DNA from 4 places in the Pseudoalteromonas sp. MBR-15 genome. Region 1 is predicted to be linked to each of the others. Evidence: predicted binding sites of a transcription regulator. Region 1 holds the regulator's gene; each other region holds the start of a gene.
What was found. The regulator sigma-54, encoded in region 1, starts transcription at its own class of promoters, with help from an activator protein. The targets are predictions, from matches to a motif close to GTTGGCACGNNNNTNGNNT.
Positions count from the first base shown of each region.

Region 2: ACSSVW_RS02305 (diacylglycerol kinase family protein) is a predicted target of sigma-54. The motif match lies at 3,038-3,056, and genes of this name have one in related genera.
Region 3: ACSSVW_RS15705 (CsbD family protein) is a predicted target of sigma-54. The motif match lies at 3,483-3,501, and genes of this name have one in related genera.
Region 4: ACSSVW_RS18150 (YggN family protein) is a predicted target of sigma-54. The motif match lies at 3,442-3,460, and genes of this name have one in related genera.

Region 1 covers NZ_JBRJHH010000003.1:326,125-332,067, forward strand. Annotated here, with positions in the region: gene ACSSVW_RS06520 (KpsF/GutQ family sugar-phosphate isomerase) at 1-1, shown strand, start outside; gene kdsC (3-deoxy-manno-octulosonate-8-phosphatase KdsC) at 4-555, shown strand; gene lptC (LPS export ABC transporter periplasmic protein LptC) at 552-1,106, shown strand; gene lptA (lipopolysaccharide transport periplasmic protein LptA) at 1,096-1,617, shown strand; gene lptB (LPS export ABC transporter ATP-binding protein) at 1,614-2,339, shown strand; gene ACSSVW_RS06545 (RNA polymerase factor sigma-54) at 2,454-3,950, shown strand; gene hpf (ribosome hibernation promoting factor) at 3,977-4,264, shown strand; gene ptsN (PTS IIA-like nitrogen regulatory protein PtsN) at 4,268-4,720, shown strand; gene rapZ (RNase adapter RapZ) at 4,721-5,569, shown strand; gene ACSSVW_RS06565 (HPr family phosphocarrier protein) at 5,579-5,851, shown strand.
Region 2 covers NZ_JBRJHH010000001.1:550,241-556,183, forward strand. Annotated here, with positions in the region: gene ACSSVW_RS02290 (DUF4331 domain-containing protein) at 1-1,555, opposite strand, end outside; gene ACSSVW_RS02295 (anti-sigma factor) at 1,679-2,368, opposite strand; gene ACSSVW_RS02300 (sigma-70 family RNA polymerase sigma factor) at 2,365-2,895, opposite strand; gene ACSSVW_RS02305 (diacylglycerol kinase family protein) at 3,238-4,857, shown strand; gene ACSSVW_RS02310 (VF530 family protein) at 4,858-5,124, opposite strand; gene ACSSVW_RS02315 (DUF1496 domain-containing protein) at 5,181-5,477, opposite strand; gene ACSSVW_RS02320 (TIGR02647 family protein) at 5,573-5,803, shown strand.
Region 3 covers NZ_JBRJHH010000012.1:68,798-74,740, forward strand. Annotated here, with positions in the region: gene metH (methionine synthase) at 1-1,902, shown strand, start outside; gene ACSSVW_RS15700 (GGDEF domain-containing protein) at 2,128-3,168, shown strand; gene ACSSVW_RS15705 (CsbD family protein) at 3,247-3,444, opposite strand; gene hrpB (ATP-dependent helicase HrpB) at 3,682-5,943, shown strand, end outside.
Region 4 covers NZ_JBRJHH010000016.1:67,726-73,668, forward strand. Annotated here, with positions in the region: gene ACSSVW_RS18125 (AzlD domain-containing protein) at 1-126, shown strand, start outside; gene ACSSVW_RS18130 (iron-containing alcohol dehydrogenase) at 133-1,287, opposite strand; gene ACSSVW_RS18135 (LysR family transcriptional regulator) at 1,445-2,311, shown strand; gene ACSSVW_RS18140 (glutathione peroxidase) at 2,379-2,861, shown strand; gene ACSSVW_RS18145 (PA3496 family putative envelope integrity protein) at 2,916-3,104, opposite strand; gene ACSSVW_RS18150 (YggN family protein) at 3,496-4,296, shown strand; gene ACSSVW_RS18155 (aminotransferase-like domain-containing protein) at 4,360-5,802, opposite strand; gene ACSSVW_RS18160 (DMT family transporter) at 5,904-5,943, shown strand, end outside.

The DNA.
Region 1 (5,943 bases):
AGCATGACATTTGCTGAGCTTTACCAACCAGTAAGCACAGACGTGAGTCAACGTGCTCAAAAAATAAAACTGCTTATTTGTGATATTGATGGTGTTTTTTCAGATGGCCGTATTTATTTGGGCAATCAAGGCGAAGAGCTTAAAGCTTTCAATACAAAAGATGGATTCGGCATTAAAGCCCTTATCAATAGTGGTTTTCAGGTGGCCGTAATCACGGGACGCCATTCACAAATAGTTCAGCAGCGAATGACTAGCCTTACGGTACAACATATTTATCAGGGCCAAGAGAATAAGCTCATTGCTTATCAAGAGTTAAAAGATAAACTTAGCTTAACAGATGAGCAAATTGCCTATATTGGTGACGATGGTCCAGACTTACCGGTTATGGAAAAAGTCGGATTTGCCGTTGCTGTTAATGATGCTCATCCATTAATCAAAAAACTGGCTCATTACACCACCCTGTTACCTGGTGGCTTTGGAGCTGTGCGTGAACTAACTGATTTATTAATGCTAGAAAATGGCAAACCGCTAACTAGCGATGGAACGAGCGCATGAATATAGCCCGTATTTTACTAAGTATTGTTTTTGTTTGTAGCATGGTTTGGTTATGGTATCCGTACTTTAATCAACCGACAAACACAGTGCTCAGTGAAGACGAGATTATCGCTACACCTGATTACACCGCAATCGCATTAAAGCAAACAGCCTATGATGATCAAGGTAAAATCAGTCATAAAGTGGCCGCTGCTAAAATGGAGCTGTATCAACAGCTCGGGTTTACCTTTTTTGAGCAACCCATTTTCACCATTTACGGTGATCAGCAAGTTTGGCAAGTAAAAGCCAAAGAAGCCACGTTATATGAAAACGATCAGCTTGTATTCGAAGGGGATGTGGTTGCTAAAAACCTTACCCATAATGGCATGATCGAAGATATTAAAGCTGAGAACATTAACATAGACATTGACAAAATGACCATGTTTTCTAAGCAACCTGTCACGCTGACAGGGCCGAATTTAAAAATTACCGGTAAAGGTTTAAAAGCCGATTTAAAAGCCGAAATTGTTGAGTTAACTAACCATACACGAACCATATACTATGACCAATAAACTTAAGAAATTACTCCTGATCCCAAGCTTATTGATTGCGTTTTCTGGCGCAGCTGCTGAGCAGGCTGGCACACCAATCAGCATTAGCTCTGATCGCCAAGAAGGTCAGCTAAAAAATGGCATTGGTATCTTCGAAGATAATGTCGAGATCATACATGGTAACCGTCGTATTACAGCGGATCGACTCGAAGCACATGCAGGTGAAGTTGAAGGCACGGTTGAATTAATTATTGCCACAGGAAAGCCCGCTTACTTTGAAGAAAAACAAGCTGACGGCACTATTATGAGCGCCAGTGCTGAAGAAGTTCGATACGATGTTGCTAAACGCTTATTAACACTCGTTGGCAATGCACAAGTGACTCAAGCAGGCCAAAAAGTCAGTGCCAAGAGCATTACATACGATATGGAACAGCAACTGATAAGTGCCGAGAAAGATGAAAACTCGACCGATCGTGTACACACTATTTTAGTGCCTGTTGATAACAAAAAGAACGATGAAGGCCAGCCATGAGCACACTAAAAGCAGAGCTATTAGCTAAAAGCTATAAGGGTCGCCAAGTTGTAAAAAATGTAGGCCTTGAGGTAGAAGCTGGCAGCATTGTCGGTTTACTTGGGCCAAATGGCGCAGGTAAAACAACCACCTTTTACATGATTGTGGGATTAGTGCCCAGTGACAAAGGTAAAATAAGCATTGATGATAACGACATCACCTTATTGCCAATGCACAGCCGCGCTCGCTTAGGTATTGGCTATTTGCCACAAGAATCATCGATTTTTAGAAAACTGACTGTTTATCAAAACTTAATGGCCATTTTAGAGACCCGTAAAGATCTCAATAAACAAGGCCGCGAAGAAACACTTAACAGTTTACTTGATGAATTTAGCATTCAACACATTCGTGACAGCCAAGGTATGGCATTGTCAGGGGGTGAACGCCGTCGTGTTGAAATAGCACGTGCACTGGCCGCTGACCCTAAATTTATTTTGCTCGATGAGCCTTTTGCTGGTGTTGATCCTATTTCAGTGTTAGATATAAAGAAAATTATTGAGCACTTAAAAAATCGTGGTATTGGTGTATTAATTACTGACCACAATGTGAGAGAAACCCTTGATGTTTGTGAAAAAGCCTACATTGTTTCTCATGGGGAGCTAATTGCATCAGGTACACCTGAACATGTGTTAGCCGACCAAACTGTACGCGATGTGTATCTAGGCGAGCAATTCAGGCTTTAAATACGCCACCGACTAGAGCATCTGCTAGACTTATAACAATGACAATAAATCAAATAAATAGTTAACGGCATCGTTCTATTGTTTGATAAGACTAAAAAGGATTGTTAGGGATACATGAGGCAATCATTACAGCTGCGCATGGGCCAGCAACTTACAATGACTCCACAACTGCAACAGGCTATCCGTTTGTTGCAGCTCAGTACATTGGATCTCCAGCAAGAAATTCAAGAAGCGTTAGACTCTAACCCTTTGCTTGAAGTTGAAGAAGCAGATTATGCAGAAGAGAGTATTGGCAAAAACGAGCAAAAAGCCGAATCTGACGATACCCAACTAAGCGCGTCGGCTGACGAAGCTGCGAGCGAGTACGAGCAAGAAAGCAGTGATGCCCTCAACAAAGACACCGTAAGTGACGACTTAGCAATGGATGTTACGTGGGATGAGTACATGAGTGCTGCCCCATCAAGTTCCTCAGGTCCAATGCCTGAAGATGAGTCAATTTACCAAGGCGCATCAACCGAAACTCTCCACGAATACCTAATGTGGCAGTTACAACTGACTCCATTCAGCCCAACAGACGAAGCGATTGCCGTTGCGATTGTTGAGGCAATTGATGATTCGGGTATTTTAACCGTAAGCTGCGAAGACATTGTTGAAAGCTTCAATCAAAATAACGATGAAGAAGAAATCGAACTTGATGAAGTCGAAGCTGTCTTAAAAAGAATTCAATTATTCGATCCTGTCGGTATTGGCGCCCGTAGTTTACAAGAATGTTTGTGTATTCAATTACGCCAATTCGATGCTGACACCCCCTATTTAGCTGAAACTAAAATGGTGTTATCAGAACATATTGAATTATTAGCGAGTCGTGACTATCGCACTTTGATGAAAAAGACTAAGCTTAAAGAAAGTGAGCTGAAAGAAGTCATGACATTGATCCACAGCTTAAATCCAAAGCCTGCGGATACCATTGTTAGAGAAGAATCTGAATACGTGATACCCGATGTATCCGTAAAAAAAATAAAAGGCCGTTGGGTAGTTGAACTAAACCCAGACTGCATGCCGAAAATCAGAGTGAATAGCCACTATGCGGCGATGTCACGTTCTGTAAAATCAAGCAGTGATAGCCAATTTATTCGCTCTCATTTACAAGAAGCAAAATGGTTTATTAAAAGCTTAGAAAGCCGTAATGACACGTTATTAAAAGTGACTAACTGTATTGTTCAACAACAACAGGCTTTCTTTGAACATGGTCCTGAGGCCATGAAACCCATGGTATTAAATGATGTCGCAGAAATGGTCGAAATGCATGAATCAACAATTTCGCGAGTAACAACACAAAAATACATGCATACCCCGCGGGGAATTTTTGAGTTGAAATATTTCTTCTCCAGCCATGTAAGCACTGAAAATGGGGGTGAGTGTTCATCTACGGCAATTCGCGCTTTAATCAAAAAGCTAATCGCCGCAGAAAACACAGCTAAACCATTGAGTGATAGCAAAATTGCAGATATATTGGCTGAGCAAGGAATTAAAGTAGCTAGACGGACAATAGCAAAATATCGAGAGTCTCTAGCAATACCTCCGTCGAATCAGCGTAAGAGTCTGATTTAGACGTTTTACATAGAAGGAAAATGCTTATGCAACTAAATTTAACTGGTCGTCATGTAGAAATCACAGATTCATTAAGAGACTATGTAAACACCAAGTTTGCGAAACTAGAAAGGCATTTTGACCACATTAATAATGTTCATGTCATTCTAGATGTAGAAAAACTAAGCCAAAAAGCAGAAGCAACTTTACATGTAAACGGAGGCGAGTTATTTGCCTCTACTGAACACCAAGATATGTATGCAGCCATCGACTCGTTAATCGATAAACTTGATCGTCAAGTAATTAAACACAAAGAGAAATTAGCTCGACACTAAATTATGAAACTTAGTTCACTTACTAACCAGGACTGCAGCAAAGCTGCGGTCCTTTTTAATAGCAAAAAAAGAATTCTCGAATTTATCAGCGAACTGGCTCATGAGCAGCTCCCTCATTTATCTCAGCAAGATATACTCAATGCCCTATTGAACAGAGAAAAATTGGGCAGCACGGGTATTGGCCGAGGTATTGCGATTCCACATGGTCGTATGAGCGGTGCAGATCAGCCACACGCATTTGTAATTGTGAGTGAGTCACCTATAAATTTTGACGCAATTGATAATCGTCCAGTGGATATTTTTGTCGCACTCATCGTACCAGATGGTGACTGTCAACTTCATCTAAAGACCTTATCAACAATTGCTGATAGACTTAAAGACAAAGAATTTTGTAAACAGCTACGCAGTGCTAAAACAGATAGTGATCTGTTTAAAGTCATTGCATCAGAGGCATAAATGGAATTAATTATTATCAGCGGTCGCTCTGGTTCAGGTAAATCGGTCGCTTTACGAGTACTTGAAGACTTAGGCTATTACTGCGTTGATAATATTCCTGTAAACCTACTTCCTTCGTTAGTACGCAGTGTGTCAGATAATTACGACAAAATTGCTGTAAGTATCGATGTGCGTAACCTGCCGAAAGAACAGCAAGAATTTAACGATATTCTTGAGTATTTACCGGGCTTTGCAAAACCCACGTTGTTTTATTTAGATAGTGATGATCAAACACTGATCAAACGATTCTCTGAAACACGCCGCTTACACCCATTATCGATTGACTCGCTGCCGCTTGATTTAGCGATTAAACAAGAAAAAGTATTACTGGATGTTTTGATCACCCGTGCCGATTTTATGATTGATACGACCGATCTCAGCGTGCATCAGCTTGCCGAATCTATTCGCGAAAAAATACTGGGTAAAAAAGACAAAAAGCTCATTATTACTTTTATGTCGTTTGGCTTTAAGCACGGTATTCCAAAAGAAGCTGATTACGTATTTGATGCTCGCTTTTTACCGAATCCACACTGGGAACCGGATCTAAAACCACTGACAGGCTTAGACCAACCAGTAAAAGATTACCTTGCTAGTCACAGCATAGTGCAAAAGTTTACATGGCAAATTCAAACCTTTGTACAAACATGGCTCCCTCACTTAGAGCGAAATAATCGCAGTTATTTAACCATTGCGATTGGCTGCACAGGTGGACAACATCGCTCGGTTTACTTAGCGCAAACCATTGGTGAGAGCTTTTCGAAAAGTCACGCAAACGTGAAAATACGCCACCGCGAGCAAGATACCCAATAGGCAACGACGATGCATGCTGAAGACACTTTTTTAATCCAAAATAAGCTAGGTTTACATGCACGAGCAGCCACGGTTTTGGCACAACTTGCACTGCAATTCGATGCTAAAATAACGCTTTACCAAGACGATAAAGAAGCCGAAGGCGATAGTGTATTAGCCTTAATGTTACTCGAGAGCAGCCAAGGCAAAGAAGTCCGTGTGGTGTGTGAAGGCCCCGATGCTGACGCAGCACTCAATGCAATAGGCGAATTAATTGCACAACGCTTTCATGAACAAGAATAGCATTTGCTAAGCCTTGACTGTTTACGTTAAACTTGCATTGGGTATTTAAAATTCCTGTTAAATATCCTACTTTTATATCGCTCGCTTCTCTA
Region 2 (5,943 bases), on a different contig from region 1:
AGCTCGCATCCATCATGGTTGCATCTAAAGGGGCACCATCTGTGAACGGTACATTACCTACACTCGCATCGTCTGATGTACATAAGCCTAAGTCGGTGTCAGTGCCATTTACTGGGATTGGGTAACACAAGCGGCCCATTACGACACGCAGTGCAATATCAACCACGTCATCACCTGGACGGCGACCATTAGGGAAACCTGCAAGGTCATCGCCCGCAACACCAAATGCTGATTGTTCAGTTTGCGGTGTTGCCGCAATCGCTGTATTTAGACGCAGCATTTCAGACGGTGTGACTGTGGCTAGTTGGTTTACACCTGGGAAGCCAGTTAAAAATGCAGTGACTAAATCATTACGAGGGAAATTAGTCGGCGCGAGTGTTTCAATATTTGTGCCTAAGGTACTGTTCACGGCATCTTTAAATAAGATGTTAAGCAGCTCAGGCAGTGATGGATGCGTTACATAATCAGCAAATTGACCATCGTCAGCAGGTGCAGAGGTAGAGAAGGTGTCTTTGTCTTTTAAGCCAATAACAAGTTCATTAACCAGTGGACTACCCAAACGTGATACTTGAGTTAATGCACCACCGTTAACCGCTGTTTTAGCAAATGACGCATTTGGATTTAAAATACGCGCTTGCGGAAGACTTGCTGTTGTCCAGCTACCAATCGTGCCATTACCTTCACCTGTCACACAGGCTTTAGGTACTTCAACAGCAATGGCTGTCACATTTTTCATTGCTAGGTCGTCATTATCAGCTGATTGTGTGATGCCACCAGGAAAACCACCGCCATCACCAGCACCCGGAGCACTATCACCTTCGACAGGGACATAATTTACAAGGTCAAAAGTTTTACCTAGGTTAACAACAAATGGGTCTTTACGTTGACCTACAAACACTTTACCCATACCGTCGCAGCCTGGGATTGCCACGCTGTAAATGTACTGGTCAGCGTATTCTTTGTAAGCACTCATTGATGAGAATGTTTTGTTACCAATGTAATCAAGCGGTTTGTAAAATTCATTACTGCTATTCATTGAATTGGTTAGCATTGTTTTAGAGCCAGTACGTTGTGGGCCTTTTACAATGCTCACTGTATATGACTCGCTAAAGTTAACCGCTGCATTATTACCGGCCGCTACACCGCCGACATTCTTTAATGGCACTGCAACCGTGCGTTGATTGCCTTCTGGGCCGACTGTTAAAGCAACACCCATGTTGTCATTAGGTAACATGCTTTTGAAATTAAAAGCAAAGGTCATATCTTCTACAGCATCACCGTCATTATCGATATGAATGCTGTAGGTTGCATCGGGGTCCATTGCAAAATAATTTGGACCGCCGTAAGCATCTTGAAGTGGAATATAGTTTGCGATGAACGTGACATAATCGCCACGGCCTTCTTCGTAACTATTAAACGCGTAAAAGTCTGTTGAGTCTAATGTTGGGAAGCGTGTGATGTTCGGTGCTTCTCGGTGACTAGATGCCTCTGTAGGCAAGCTGAACAGGGTACTACATACTACAATAGCAATTAGAGATGGAGTTACGTTCTTCATGACTTTTCCTTAGTTTTTAAATTAAGTCATAGTTAAATACGGGCGAAGAATTTAATTGGATGCAATAATTTGAAAATTTTTTAACAAAAATGCAAAAAGCCGTGCAATGCACGGCTTTTAGACTTAAAGAATAACCAATTCGGTGGTGTATAAGACCTCGGTCGGGGAGCCATTTGGCGATCCTCCCAAGGGTTCTAAGCTAACAGCTAGGAGTGCAATGTCATTCGCATTAAATTGGGCATTTTTAGGTAGCTCAATTCGGCCTGACTTGGGCAGTAGACCTAAGGATATGGGCGCTTCTTGCCCTTTTAAAATCATCCATAACTCATAATCTTTGTCTGTGCGTGGTATAAGTGCAGTCGATGCTTTAATTGCAAGGCTATCGTCTTGCACATCAATAAACCAAAGTGCAGATTCGGCTTGATTCTTAAAAAGTGCAATTTGTTGCGCTTGCGATGTAACCGACTCATGAGGCTGCCAAATAATAAGCGCAAGGACAATGCTCGCAGCGGTGGCAATAAGCGACCATGCTTGTAGTATCGTTGAGCGTGGCTTTTTGGTTTTTAATTGCAAAGGCACAACGTTAGGGTCGATACGACTGGCAATTTTTTCCCATACGGCTTCATCGGGTGGCACAGACTCAATTGAACTTGCTAAGTTATTGAGATGTTGCTCCCACATCCATGTTGCTTCTCTTGCACGGGTAGAGGTTAACATTAAACGAGCAAAACGGTCGCGAGCGGGGCCTCTTAATGTCCCCAGAACATACTCGGCTGCTAACATATCAATAAGTGTTTGGTTTTCATAATTCATAACGTTAGGCACCTTTGTAGTTGTTGTAACCCACGTCTGATCCAGCTTTTAACTGTGCCAAGAGGGGATGCAATGTGATCAACAAGCTCGTGATGAGTCAACCCTTTATAATAAGCCAAGTGAATTACTTGTCTTTGCTGTGGATCAAGTTGTTCGATACAGTCGACCAACTTTGAATCATCTTCGTAAGCAACTTGAATAGACGTTAAATCTTCTTGTTCTTGCTCATCAGTTAAGCTCTGTTCTTTACGCACTTTGTGGTGGCGTAATAAATCGAGGCAACGGTATCTGACTATGCTTATCATCCATGACATAACTGCCCCTTTTGATACTTGATAGTCACTGGCATTGTGCCAAATTTTTACAAAGGCATCTTGCAATACTTCTTCAGCCTGAGCCCGATTACCCAGCATTTTTAAGCTAATGGCAAATAACTTAGCGCTGGTTGATTTGTACAAACTTGCAAAGGCATTTTTGTCACCTTTCGCTGTTGCACTCAGTAACGCTAATAATTGATCGTTGTCCATAAAGTTCCTGTTTTTCTTGTTGTATAGAAGTAACGGTTTACTCACCGGTTTAGATGCACGAAACATTATTTTTAGAAAAAAGGATGTGAAATCAATGTTAACCCACCTCTTTTCTATTAATTAGGTTAGCAGGGATGTGCTTATTGGCAAATTTATAGGTTTCAAGTTATTCATAATGTGTAAGTTATTCATATGTTATTGAAAAAATGTCCTAAACTTATTTATATATAAATAGTAAATCTGCTAAGTTATTGATTTAAGGTATATCAAAAGGCGTGGTGTACTTTAAACTCTGGAGTGAAACTTGCTATGTATAAATAATTACAATAACAAGGAGTGATTATGTGGGCAGCATCAACCTATTTAGTTTTAGCCGTAGCGTTTATTATTGCTGCGTTGCGTGTAGATACGGTGTACTTTGCGCTATTTTTTTATTGGACAGCGCTTTCATTATTGTTAGTGAGCGCGGCTTATTTTTTTGATATCGCGCGAATATTCCGTAAACGTGAAAATGGCATTATTCCCATGTATATACGGTGGGCGTTTATTCCATTTTTACTTGGCGCACAACTTTATAACGCGTGGTCTAGAAAACACGATAAAGTGCCGCCACTTCAACAAATAAACGAGCATTTGTTTTTGGCTTGTCGATTATTTCCATCTGACATAGACAGTATGAAAGAAATGGGAATCACAGCCGTTTTAGATGTAACCTGTGAGTTTGATGGCTTAGAATGGTCGTCTACTCAAGAAAATATCCGTTATCTAAATATTCCAGTACTTGATCACAGCGTGCCAACACGCGCACAATTAAATCAAGCCATTAATTGGATACATCATCAGATTAAAGAAGACAGACGCGTTGTAGTGCATTGTGCATTAGGACGCGGTCGTTCCGTATTTGTTATGGCTGCTTATTTATTGAGTCAAAACAAAGATGCAGATGTGCACACGATACTTGAGCAAATTAAAGAAACACGTGAGACTGCAAATCTTAATAAACGTCAATTACGTCATTTAATAAGACGTCATAAAGCCGGTGATTTATTAATTAAAAATAAAGCTGTACTTATTGCTAACCCTGTATCGGGCACGAAATTATGGGAATCTAAAAATAAACAAATTACCGCCCGTTTATCACAGTACTACGATTTAACAGTACACACGACAACGGCCGAAATTAGTGGCATTGATTTAGCAAAAGAGGCCATTAAATCACAGCCCGATGTAATCATTGCATGTGGGGGAGATGGCACTGTGACAGAGGTTGCAAGTGTGTTAGTTGATACCCCTTGTAAATTAGGGATCATTCCATTAGGTACAGCAAATGCGTTAGCGCATGTTTTAATGGGCATTCGGTCAAAAATAATTCCTGTCGAACAAGCCTGTGAGCTCATTATTGAAGGGCAGGCGAGTCGTATTGATACCGCACTGTGTAATGGCGAACGTATGCTATTGCTTGTAGGGATAGGTTTTGAGCAAAAGATGATAGAAAAAGCGCATCGTGATGCAAAAAATGAATCGGGGCAATTGGCCTATTTACAAGGTTTTTGGCACGCGCTCGGCGAACATGAAGCACAAGATTACACTGTAAAACTTGATAATAATGAACCGCAGTCAATTCATACCACAAGCCTGATTATCGCCAACGCAGCACCGTTCACCACCCTGTTAGCGCAATCAGCAGGGCAGCCCGACCATAAAGATGGGTTACTAGATGTTAATTGGCTTACTCCAAGTGCAGACTCGAAAGCCAGTACCTTGAGTATTGCTGAATTGGTTTTTTCGAGCATTACTCAGACAAGTTTTGCAATTAACAGCCATCACACAAATGCTAAGCGTGTCTGTGTTACGGCAGAAAATGAATTAAGCTATGTAATTGATGGCGAGGTGAAAACAGCTGATGAAATCGTTGTAGAAATATCACCGAAATCGCTTTCGGTGATAATGGCAGAAGAATAATTATTTTTTAATGCTTTTCCACTGGAAAGTTGCCATATCGTCCTCTTGGGTATTGAAAAACGTATCGACATAAAGTTGCTCTACTTTTTCACGTGCCCAAGGCGTTTTACGTAAAAATTTTAAACTTGATTTTACACTGGGATCATTTTGAAAGCAGCGAACATCGACATGCGCAGCGAGGCCTTCCCAGCCAAATTTTTCTTGTAGCTTAGTGACGATATCGGCAAGTTTTACGCCATGCAAAGGATTATTAGGTTGATTATCCATACTAAATCTTAGGTTACTTATTACCGCGCAATAGTAACCTATCTCGTCACTAGATGCTAATTGACACGAATTGTTTTCGCCTGCTTAGGGTAAATAATATCGCCGTTTTCATTCAATCGATACCACATGAGATCACTATTAGACAGATGGTCTGTTTTTGTAGCGCATATAAGCATGCTGTTCGCTACAGCAATAATCGCACCCTCGGTATAGCGTTTATTTTCATACCAGCATACCTTTGCGTTGGTTAATGCACTGTCACCATCTAGCACCACTAACGGAGTGTCTTTCGCTGTTGCTATATGAGAAAACACTAAAAAAAATAATAAAAAGATTGAGATACGTGTAAGCAAATTTCACCCCGCAGTAGCAGTTTTTAATATCTTCACTAAGCTTAAGTCTATATGCTATAAAAACACAATGATGGAAATAATAAAAAGGTGAACATATGCAATTTGATAAAAATATGATTGACGAATTAACACTCCTCGCTAAATTCCCGCGAAACTCAAAAATGCAAGGTATTAAGATTCATTCTGATGCAGATTCTTCACTGATTGATGCAGCAAAGCGCTTATACGATAAAGGAATTACTGATAGCAGCGATGGAGGCTACCTAACCGATTTAGGTCTTGATTTAATAGAACATGTTACATTGATCCACTCGGCTTTAAAATAGCCACAACTGCTTAGATAAGCCTAAATCCCGCCCACATTTAGCCAGTTTATTATTAGTTTTTTGCTAATAGTCAACTGGCAAATTCACTAAACCATACTATCATTCAGTTTTCATTCATTTAAATTCATTTTATTTAAATA
Region 3 (5,943 bases), on a different contig from region 1:
ATGGATATGGGGATTGTGAATGCAGGCCAGTTGGCAGTGTATGACGATATTCCGGCTGAGCTTAGAAAAGCCGTTGAAGACGTTATACTGAATACCGACCCCGGTGCGGGTGAGCGCCTTGTAGAGCTGGCTCCAAAATACTCAGGGATGGCGCAAGCTGAGCGAGTTGAAGATTTAGAGTGGCGTACATGGCCCGTTGAAAAGCGCCTAGAACATGCGCTTGTAAAAGGCATTACTGAGTATATCGACGAAGACACTGAAGAGTGCCGAGCTGCAGCTGATAAGCCTATTCATGTGATTGAAGGCCCGCTGATGGATGGCATGAATGTGGTGGGTGATTTATTTGGTGCAGGTAAAATGTTCTTACCGCAGGTGGTTAAATCGGCGCGCGTAATGAAACGCGCAGTGGCTTACCTAGACCCCTTTATCGAAGCAGAAAAAGAAGAAGGTGCCACGAACGGTAAAGTGGTTATGGCGACCGTTAAAGGGGATGTACATGATATTGGTAAAAACATTGTTGGCGTAGTGCTGCAATGTAATAACTACGACGTGATCGATTTAGGTGTGATGGTGCCTGCGGAAAAAATTCTACAAACCGCGATTGACGAAAAAGCCGATATTATCGGTTTATCAGGCCTTATTACGCCCTCATTAGATGAAATGGTGCATGTTGCTAAAGAAATGACTCGTCGTGGTTTCGACTTACCCTTATTAATAGGGGGTGCAACTACCTCGAAAGCCCATACCGCAGTGAAAATTGAGCCACAGTACGATAAAGGTGTGGTGTATGTAAATAATGCCAGTCGTGCTGTTGGTGTGGTCTCTAACCTATTGTCTAAAGAGTTAAAACCTGCGTTTTTAGAAAAAACCAAAGCGGAGTACGAAAAAGTACGTGAACAGCAATCGCGTAAAAAACCACGCTCGAAGCCTGTCACCATTCAACGTGCTCGCGATAATGCCGCACAACTTGACTGGGATAACTACACCCCACCCGTGCCTAAAAAGCTCGGAGTGACAGAGTTTAAAAATGTGTCGATTGCCACGTTAAGACAGTACATCGATTGGACACCGTATTTCATGACATGGTCAATCGCAGGGAAGTATCCGCGTATTCTTAACGATGAAATTGTGGGTGAGCAAGCGCAAAGCTTATTTGCTGATGCCAATGCGATGCTCGACGATTTAGAACAGTCAGGTGCGCTACAACCACTGGGCGTGATTGGTTTATTCCCGGCAAACCGAGTGGGTGATGACATTGAAATTTACACCGATGAAACGCGTACAGACGTGTTAACAACCTCGTGCCATCTGCGTCAGCAAACAGAAAAAACCGATTTTGCGAATTATTGTTTAGCGGATTACATCGCACCTAAAGGAACCCCCGACTACTTTGGTGCCTTTGCCGTAACCGGAGGGCTTGAAGAAGACGACCTTGCTGATGCTTTCGATGCGAAACAAGATGACTATAATAAAATTATGGTTAAAGCTGTTGCAGACCGTTTAGCAGAGGCTTTTGCGGAATATTTGCATGAGCAGGTACGTAAAGAGTATTGGGGCTATGCAAGCGATGAAAACTTATCGAATGATGAGCTTATTCGCGAAAATTACCAAGGTATTCGTCCTGCGCCGGGTTACCCTGCGTGCCCTGAGCACACAGAGAAAAAGAAAATCTGGCAGCTACTCGATACTGAAAATCGCATAGGTATGAAGTTGACGAGCTCTTACGCAATGTGGCCGGGAGCGGCGGTGTCTGGTTGGTACTTTTCTCACCCGGATTCTAAATACTATGCTGTGGCGCAGATTCAAAAAGATCAGGTTGAAGACTACGCTAAGCGCACCAACATGACGCTTGAAGAAGCAGAGCGTTGGTTATCGCCTAATTTAGGTTATGAGCCAGAGTAAAAAGCAATAACGTGCTATTCAAAAGCACCGTAAGTACTTAACTTACGGTGCTTTTTTGTTTTTATTTAAGGAAAATTACATTTCTACCTCCGTTAAAACGCGCTTTAAAATCATACTTTCTTCCTTTTAATCAGCATTTAGCATGTGAAATGAGGCCAATATCCTTCAAATTTAAATATTTGTGTTAAAGTTATTAGTGTAAAGCAAGGAAATTAGGGTAAAGGTGTGATTGATTCAAGCAGCGCAAGTGACAAAGATAAAGCGCTATTTTTACGCGTATTTGCATTTATTGGTGCCATTACTTCTTTTGTAATGTCGGTTACAAGCTACCAAGATGGCTACATAACGCTCAGTTTTTTACTGGTTATTGGCGGCTTTGTTTTTGTATCGCCCTTTGTCCTTAAAAATCGCGACCGTGCTATTGCTGTGTTAATGCTTTATGCCTTGTACTCGATGATGTGCTTTTTGATAGTGTCTGGTGGTAATAATGGAACAGGGCCTTTGTGGTTATTTATTGTATCGCCTGTTACCTTTTTTATACGAGGTTTAAAACGCGGCGCATTTGACTTAATCATACTGGCTATTGTGATTTCAGTGCTGTTTTACTTCACCGATAAGCTTGGGTATTACAGCTATCCGAATCATTATTTTACGACCCGTGTCATGCTGTGTTTTTCGATTCTTTGTATTCTTGGTGGTTTCTACGAGTATTACCGTAATAAGTACAGTCGAGAGCTTATTGAGCAACTAAAAATAAATCAAAAATTAGCCCGTATTGATGCCATGACCGATTTGTTTAATCGCCGTTACGCTACTGAATGCTTGCAAGATGCGCGTTTTAACGAAGGGGCTGTCTTTTTGTTGATTGATGTAGATAACTTTAAACAAGTGAATGACACCTATGGTCATCAAATTGGTGATGATGTGCTCACTTTCATTGCTTCAATCCTCAAAAGTGTGAGTGGCGAAGAAGACATTGTTGCTCGCTGGGGCGGAGAAGAGTTCCTTATTGTGACCCCGCAAGGACATGAGCGTAGAGCAAGACAATTAGCTGAAAACATTCACCAGCAATTGGCGCAACATGCATTCCAACAAGGGGTTCATAATTTTAAAGTGACGCTGAGCATAGGGCTTCATCAGCGGGCTTCTAACGAGAGCATTGATCACTGTTTAAGTGTGGCAGATAAGTGTTTATACCTTGCTAAATCACACGGTAAAAACCAAACCGTTGCTGAGCTAGATAGTGAAACACATTCACCTGCTTAGGTAATAAAAAACCGCCAAAATGAAGTGACCCCCAATAGTTGGACATTCCAATTACTGGGGGTCTTTTTATGTGCAAAATTAGTGACTATTTTCAAAGTCACTAACTTCGCTCTCAGCTTCTTCTTTCGATTTGCCGTATTTTTGTTGGATTTTACCAACAAGCTCTTTACGGCTACCTTCAATTTTATCTAAATCGCCATCGGTAAGTTCACCCCATTTACGTTGTGCTTTACCTTTCAACTCTTTCCAATTGCCTTCTAAACGATCGCTGTTCATCATAATCTCCTTACTTTGTTAAACATTCACTTTAATAAAAGCAATCGTTATGCCATTCATGGTTTATATATAACCAACTGAATTACATCGTTTTTATTATTATGATTAGACATAGAGTGTTACATGCCTGCAATTTGTACTGGGTTTTAAGGAAAACCTTGTAATTCTTTCATTCAATGAGAGGCTGTTCATCGTTTTTTGATACAATGGGCAAAAAGAAAGTAAGAGATGCCAGACGTGCTGCCAGTTGAAGATATTTATCAATCCCTGCTAACAACAATAAAAAATAACCCTATGGCCTTATTACAAGCACCACCGGGCGCAGGTAAATCAACATGGCTGCCACTCACATTAATGCGTGAAGGGCACTTTAAACACATCGTCATGTTAGAGCCAAGACGACTGGCTGCACGTAATATTGCCCAGTATTTGGCGAGCCAACAAAACGAAAAAGTCGCTGAAAGTGTCGGTTTGCGTATTCGAGGGGAGTCAAAAGTGAGCCCCGCCACTCGGCTTGAGATTGTCACCGAAGGTATGCTGACCCGTATGCTGCAAAACGATCCTGAGCTAAGTGGCGTTGATTTACTTATTTTTGATGAGTTTCATGAGCGTTCAATTGCTGCAGATACCGCGCTTGCCTTTGCCCTTGAAACGCAAGCGGCATTGAGAGACGACTTAACAATATTACTGATGTCGGCCACCTTAGACGGTGAGCGGTACAGTGAGTTTTTTGACTGCCCAATAATATCCTCTGAAGGGCGAAGTTACCCGATTGATGAAGTGTATATTCCACTCAAAGACGAAAGCCGATGGCTCGATGATATACCCGCAATTATTAAACAAGCGCTCAATGAGCAAGCTGGCAGCGCATTAGTTTTTTTACCCGGACAGCGCGAAATATTACGGGTGCAGCAAGCACTAAGCGACCTTGCAGATCAGTGCGAGGTGTTTACTTTATTCGGTGAACAAAACAAAGCAGAACAACAAGCTGCAATCGCCCCTGCAACGAAAGGGAAGCGTAAAGTTGTGTTGACCACCAATGTAGCTGAAACCAGTTTAACCATCGAAGGTATACGTATTGTAATTGACAGTGGTAAGCGCCGTGCAGCCAGCTTTAATTTAAAAACCGGTGTTACAGAGCTTATAACGCAAAATATTTCGCGCTCATCGGCGGTGCAGCGTGCCGGTCGCGCAGGGCGTATTGAACCGGGTGTGGTGTATCGCTTAGGGAGTAAGCAAACCTTTGAGCGTCGCAATAATCACGACGCACCTGAAATTCTCACCAGTGATATTAGCCAGTTATTACTTGAGGCAAAGCAATGGGGCGCTTCACTTGAAGAGCTAAGCCTGCTTGATGTACCAAGCAAGCAACAAATTAAGCAAGCAACAGCGCTGTTGAAAATGCTGGAAGCCATAGATGAAAATGACAAGCTGACACCGCTTGGCAGTCAAATGCTCAGCTTTGGTGCCGATATTCGGTTGTCACATATGCTGATTAAAGCACAAAAATTACAAGTAACGATGCCAGGCATATATGAGCTAGCGGCGTATTTAATCGCCTTACTTGAAAGCCGTATAACGATGCCTGCCGATCTTAATTTGGCGTTGCATAGCCAGCATACAAAGCCGCATCCCGTGTTTAAACAGCAATTAAACTATTGGTTATCACGTTTGCAATTAAAAGCAGCTTTTGAGCTTAAAACGCAATACCTTGCCTTGCTGGTGGCGTTTGCATTTCCTGACCGATTGGCGAAAAAACGCGGTAATGGTTACTTACTTGCTAATGGCGCAGGTGCTGATTTAAGTGAAGAGTTTTGGCATAACGATGACTACATTGCCATTGCCAGCATGGGCGGCCATAAAGGAAGCCGCGTATTTGCTGGCGTGGCGTTTGTGCCCAGTGAACTTGAAGATGAACTCGGCCATTTATTTACATCGCAGACGCGATGTGAATACGACGAAAAAACAGGACGTTTCATCCATCAAGATGAAGTAAAACTAGGGGCTATCACAGTATCAAGTCAGCCAAGTAAACAGCCGCTTGATAAAGCTCAGCGCACTCAAGCGTGGTTAAACTTATTTAGCAAGCATGGTTTTCAGTTATTTAATGAGCAAACTGACAGTGAACAGTTACTCACTCGTATGAGTTTGGCAAGCACGCTGTTGCCAGAGTCATTCCCGACCATTAATCGAGATGAACTACGTGCACATAGCCAATGGCTAGCGCCTTACCTGAGTGATATTAAAAATCTTGAGCAGTTAAAAAAGTTTAATTACGGCGAAGCACTAAAAAATTGTTTTGATTGGCAGCAACAAAATGCATTAAATGAGTTACTGCCATTGCGTTTAACTGTGCCAAGTGGCTCTAATGTAAGAATTACCTACCAGCTCGATGGCCCTGCAAAGCTGAGTGTGCGTATGCAAGAAGTGTATGGCATGACCAGCACACCTTTGCTTGCACAAGGTAAGTTACCGTTATTAATGGAGCTTTTATCACCT
Region 4 (5,943 bases), on a different contig from region 1:
ATTAATTTAGATTGGCAAAATCCCTACCTAAGCGCTGCGGTACTTGCCGTTATTGTGGCTTACAAAACACACAACATTTACTACACAACACTGGCAGGGATGGGATTATTTATAATCTTAAGCTAACGCAACTTATACGCTGGCGAGCAAAATAGCGCGGCTTTTCTCAAGTGTCACTTGCTCACGCTCACCCAGTGCAGTCATGCCATGGCGCTCTAACTGCGCAACAAGCTTATCTGCCACACTGTCGTCTAAGTTATAATCGCTCAAACGTGTTGGCATTTTAACACTGTGGAAGAAAGCTTCCGTTGCAGCTATCGCGTGTTCAATTGCCGCCTCTTCATTGGTAATATCCAGTCCCAGCACACGTTCTGCATATTGTAGTAACTTACCGCGCTTAGTGTCTTTTTGCTCAGCCATCATGCGTGGTAATACAATCGCTAGGGTTTGCGCATGATCAAGGCCGTACACTGCTGTCATTTCATGCCCTATCATATGTGTTGCCCAATCTTGAGGTACGCCCGCACCAATCAACCCATTTAATGCCATTGTTGCTGACCACATAATATTAGCGCGCACCTGATAATTTTCTGGCTCTGAGAATGCTTTAGGTCCTTCTTCAATGAGGGTCATTAAAATTCCTTCGGCAAAGCGGTCTTGCAACTTTGCACCTACATCATACGTAAGGTATTGCTCCATAGTATGTACAAATGCGTCAACAATCCCGTTAGTCACTTGGCGCTCTGGTAATGAAAACGTTACTGCGGGGTCAAGTACCGCAAAACGAGGGCGCACATACTCACTGGCAAATGGAAGTTTATCGTGAGTTTCAAGGTTTGAGACAACACTAAAGGTATTCGACTCAGACCCCGTTGCAGGCAAGGTCAGTACCACACCGAGTGCAACCGCCGATTTTACTTCTGCGCCGTTTGCTAAAATATCCCAAGGCTCACCCGTGAATTCAGCCGCAGCGGCAATAAACTTACTGCCATCAACCACAGAACCCCCACCTACAGCCAGAATGAAATCAATCTGCTTTTCTTTAACAAGCTCTACGGCTTTCATACAGGTTTGATAACTTGGGTTTGGCTCAATACCTGCAAACTCAAACCACGTATGCTCACTTAATGCTGCTTTAACCTGATCATAAACGCCATTTTTCTTAATGCTGCCACCACCATAAGTGACGAGTACTTTGGCATTTTTAGGGATTTCTGACTGAATCTCTTTAATCTGTTGCTCACCAAAATGAATCTTGGTTGGGTTTTCAAAACTAAAATTTAACATGTGGCTTCCTCATCGTTGATGTGAGTTTTTATCAGTGAATAACCCATTTTAGTTATTTTTATATAGGGATAAAGCAGTAAAATAGATAATCACTTTTGCAGTAATGCAATAATAATTAACGTAAACTCACACTAGCTAGAAATCTTAGGATATGAATATGTGGCAAGGTTTAGACGAATTTTTATATGTTGTTGAGCAAGGGAGCTTTACCCATGCAGCCAAGGCGATGGAGGTCTCTACTTCACATATTAGTAGGCAAATTCAACAACTTGAAAACCGCTTAGGGTCAGTCCTTTTTCAGCGTACCACGCGAAAAATAAGCCTGACAGAGGCCGGAAAAGAATATGCGATCAAACTTAAAGCAATCCGGCAAGAGCTTATCGATGCGAATAACCAGTTACAGGGTGAGCAACGCCAACCTAAAGGGCTTATTCGTATCACAGGTGCCGGTGAATTTGTTGCCAATCAAGTTGCACCGAAAGTTGCCGAATTTGTCAAACGCTACCCAGAGGTCGAAGTCGAAATCGACTTCAATAGCCGTAATGTCAATTTAGTTGAAGAGGGCTTTGACTTAGCCGTTCGTTTTGGCCGCATGGAAGACTCCAATCTTATCGCCAGACCTCTTTGCAAGCGAATAATGACGCTTGTCGCAAGCCCTGAATACCTAGCCAACCATCCACGCTTAACGCACCCTTATGAGTTGACTGAACACAATTGCCTAATCGCGATGAGAAAACGTTGGCGTTTTAACATTGATAAACACATCAAAGAAGTCCGTATAAATGGCAATTGGCGCAGCAATCACCCTCAAGCCATTCTAAGTGCAGCTATTGCTGGCATCGGAATCGCGCATTTGGCACACGACATTGTTGAGCCCTATATTGCAAAAGGGCAACTTGTAACAGTGCTGGATGACTTTCAAGTCAGCGACAACGCCTCTTGGTTGGTTTATCCGCGCAAAGATCTCTTGCCTTACCGCGTACGTTTACTAATTGAGCACCTTACCAATGAATTCGCTGAATAAAATTCACACTTTCAGAAATAAGGCAAGCGGGTTAGAATCAATCAAATAATAATAAAAAGTCACTATTATGAACGAATTTTATCAACTCTCAGCAACCAACTTACAAGGCCAAACGGTTCACTTTTCTGATTTCGAAAATAAAGTCGTTTTAGTCGTCAATACAGCGAGCAAGTGTGGTTTTACACCACAATACGAAGGCCTGCAAAAATTGCACGAAAAATACCATGATCAAGGCCTCATTATTATCGGCTTTCCGTGTAATCAGTTTGGTAAACAAGAGCCCGGTGACGCAAAAGAAATTAAGGAAGGCTGCCTCATCAACTATGGCGTGAGTTTCTTAATGATGAGTAAGGTGGATGTCAATGGTGAACATGCTCACCCTGTCTTTAGGCACCTAAAATCAGAATTACCGGGCTTTATCACCCGTAAAATAAAGTGGAACTTTACAAAGTTTCTGATTGGTAGGGATGGTAAAGCGATTAAACGATTCGCGCCCCTCACTAAACCAGAACACATCGAGTCTGCAATTATTACGGCACTGAGCAAATAAACCTCGAACCAAAAAGCAATAAAGAGGCAATAGCCTCTTTATCTAAATTTATGCTTAGTCGTTCATGTACTCATCAAAGTCGTCTTCGCCTAAGTTTCTGCGCAAGCGTTTTTGCTCAAGATAGTCTTCCAACTTCTTCTTAACGCGTTGCTTTTTCTTGTCGTGTTGATTACGCCCGACCATTTCGTACTCGTCTTCAACAAAATCGTCATCTAGCGCATCATAACTAAATGTCTTACCCACAACCCACTCCATAAAGTGTTTGAGACCAATTCAGGAGATTAAAATTCGCTCTGTGAATTGGCAAAGATTAAAAAGCTCAGTGGTTATTTAGTATGTAAAAAACCACCAAAATAAAGCCACACCGCCATGCTAAAGTGGCGATATGTCAATATTGTGAATAAATAGCGCTAAATTTGATTTCTGAAAAGTGAGAGTTTTTTATCGTTTCGATAAAACACATTTATCCATGTGTGTTTTTTAGTTAATTTGACTAAAAAATGGCTAAAAAACCAAACAGCTTTCATTTTAAAAAACCACAAAAACAACATAACTCAATGAAAATAAACACAATAAAAACCTTGGCATTAAGTTTGATTATTTATTTTCGTCATTTCAAACAGGAAAGAAAAAAATGAAAAAGTTATTGTTAGTAAGTTCTTTATTTATCGCAACCAGCGCTATGGCTCATAACGATAATGATACGCATATTTCATTCAGTGGTGAGCAATGTGATGTTGAGTTCAAGAACGATGTTCGCATCACGCCAAACGAATTAGAAGTGTTCACTGCTGATAACAGCACAATGAAAATCATTGATCAAAATAACTTATACATTGATGGCGAAAACATCTCGCTGAATGCATCTCAACAACAAGCTATTGCAAATTACTCAGATAGCTTACGTAGCCAACTACCCGAAGTGGCAAACATTGCTCTAGAGGGTGTGAAAATTGCCGGTGTTGCAATTGAAGAAGTGGCAAACGCATTCAACATTAGTGGCTTTGATGACATCTCGGAATTAATGGATGAGATTAGTGTAGAAGTGCAAAATACCTTTTACCAACAAGGTGCATTCACCATGGGTCAGCAAAGTTTTGAAAAGTTTGGTCAAAATTTTGATGAACAATTCGACCAACAAATTGAGTCTGCAGTTGAATCGGCAATGATGCAATCAATGGGCAGTATTTTAGTTGCGCTAGGCTCTGAGCTTCTTGGCTCGGGTGGTGACATGGACACGTTTGAACAGCGCATGGAAAACATGGGTGAACAAATCGAAGCGCGTGTAGAAACACAAGCAGCGCAACTTGAAAAACGTGCCGACGCATTGTGTGGCAGCTTTGCCGATATTGCTCACAAAGAGCAACAGCTCGTTACTTTAGTGCCACAACTCAAAGAATACCAACTGTTCACGTTCAAACAGAACACCCTGTAATGCATTAACATCCCTGAACCAATCTACTTGGTCTTATGGCGCAGAGCTTGCTCTGCGCTTTTTTTATTTTTTTGCAAGTACGGTTAGTTGTGACAACGTTTTGACTGCGTCTTCCAAACGCTCTGACCAAGGCAAACCATAGCTTAATCGAAAACAGCTGCGGTATTTTTTCCCCGCCGAAAAAATAAGCCCAGGAGTAATACTAATCCCCGCATCTAATGCTAAATGGAATAGTTTAACGGCATCATATTGACTCCCTAAGTCCACCCAAATAACACACCCTCCCTGCGGGTTACTAATACGTGCACAACTTGGCATATATTGCTGCAGGCACCAAATCATTCGCTCTTTGTTAGCACTTAGTCGCTGGCGTAATAAACGAATATTTCTATCGTATTCACCACTGGCAATAAATTCATACAAGGTCCATTGATTGATCAATGGCGCTGAGCAGCTCAAGGCTCGTTTAAAACGTCTGGCTTGTTCAGCAAACTGGCCCGCAATAATCCAACCAATCCGATAACTCGGTGCAGCCGTTTTTGAAAATGAGGCGCAGGTGATCACCAATCCTTTTTTAGAGTAAGCCTGCGCTGGTGTAGCACGTTTTGCGGTGTAATGTAGATCACCGTATACATCATCCTCTATCAGCACAACATCACGAGCCTCAAGTAAAGCGACCAGCTGTTCACGCTTACTATCAGGCATAAAACTCCCCACAGGGTTATTCAATGAGGTAGAGAACACGCATGCTTTTATATCATGCTCATCTAGCGCCTGTTGTAAGTCATCTAACCAAATGCCTTCATCTGGGCATAGTGGGATTTCCAGCGCTTTCAAGCCTAAACTTTCAATTAACTCAATGATGCCAAAGTAACAAGGTGATTCAATCGCAATCACATCACCAGGTTTTGCCACGCATTTTAGTGCAATAGCAAGCGCTTCTTGTGCCCCATTGGTGATCACCAATTCATCGCTCGCCACACCAATTCCGAAATCTAAATAACGATGAATCAATTGCTTTTTTAACGGAGCAAAGCCATCCATCGGCCCATAATTAATTACCGTAGCTCCGGCCAATGTCATCACTCGGCGCATCGTTCGTGCTAATGCTTTATCGGTGGGTGCAGCAGCAATTGGATTAGCAATACCAAACGGGACAACATTGGCTTTGTGAATTGCGCTATAAACTTGCTCTATCAGCGCTTGCTTGTTGACAGTCATTGGCTCGCGGCTTAATTTCACGCGCTTGGGTCTTGATTGATTTAACTGCGATGATTTTAAAAAGTATCCCGACTTCTCTCTCGCTTCAATCAACCCTTGCCCCTCAAGAAGCTGATAGGCCTGCTTAACGGTAGGAATACTGACATTAAGCTTTTCAGCCATTTTTCGCAATGAAGGGAGTTTTTCACCGGGTAATAACGATCCCTGTGACGATAAATCTCTTACTAACTGAGTCACTTGCTGATACAAGAACTCACTGTTACTGCGACTGATCACTTGTGACATAGCCCACCAAACTGTATAGGTTGCATTTGTAGTTTTCTGTATATGTTAAGTATACAGAATCAACTTAAAATAAACACACTTACCCTATTTAGGCAATAAAGATGAAAAGCGCCGCTCTTTACCTTGCAACTGTATTGATCT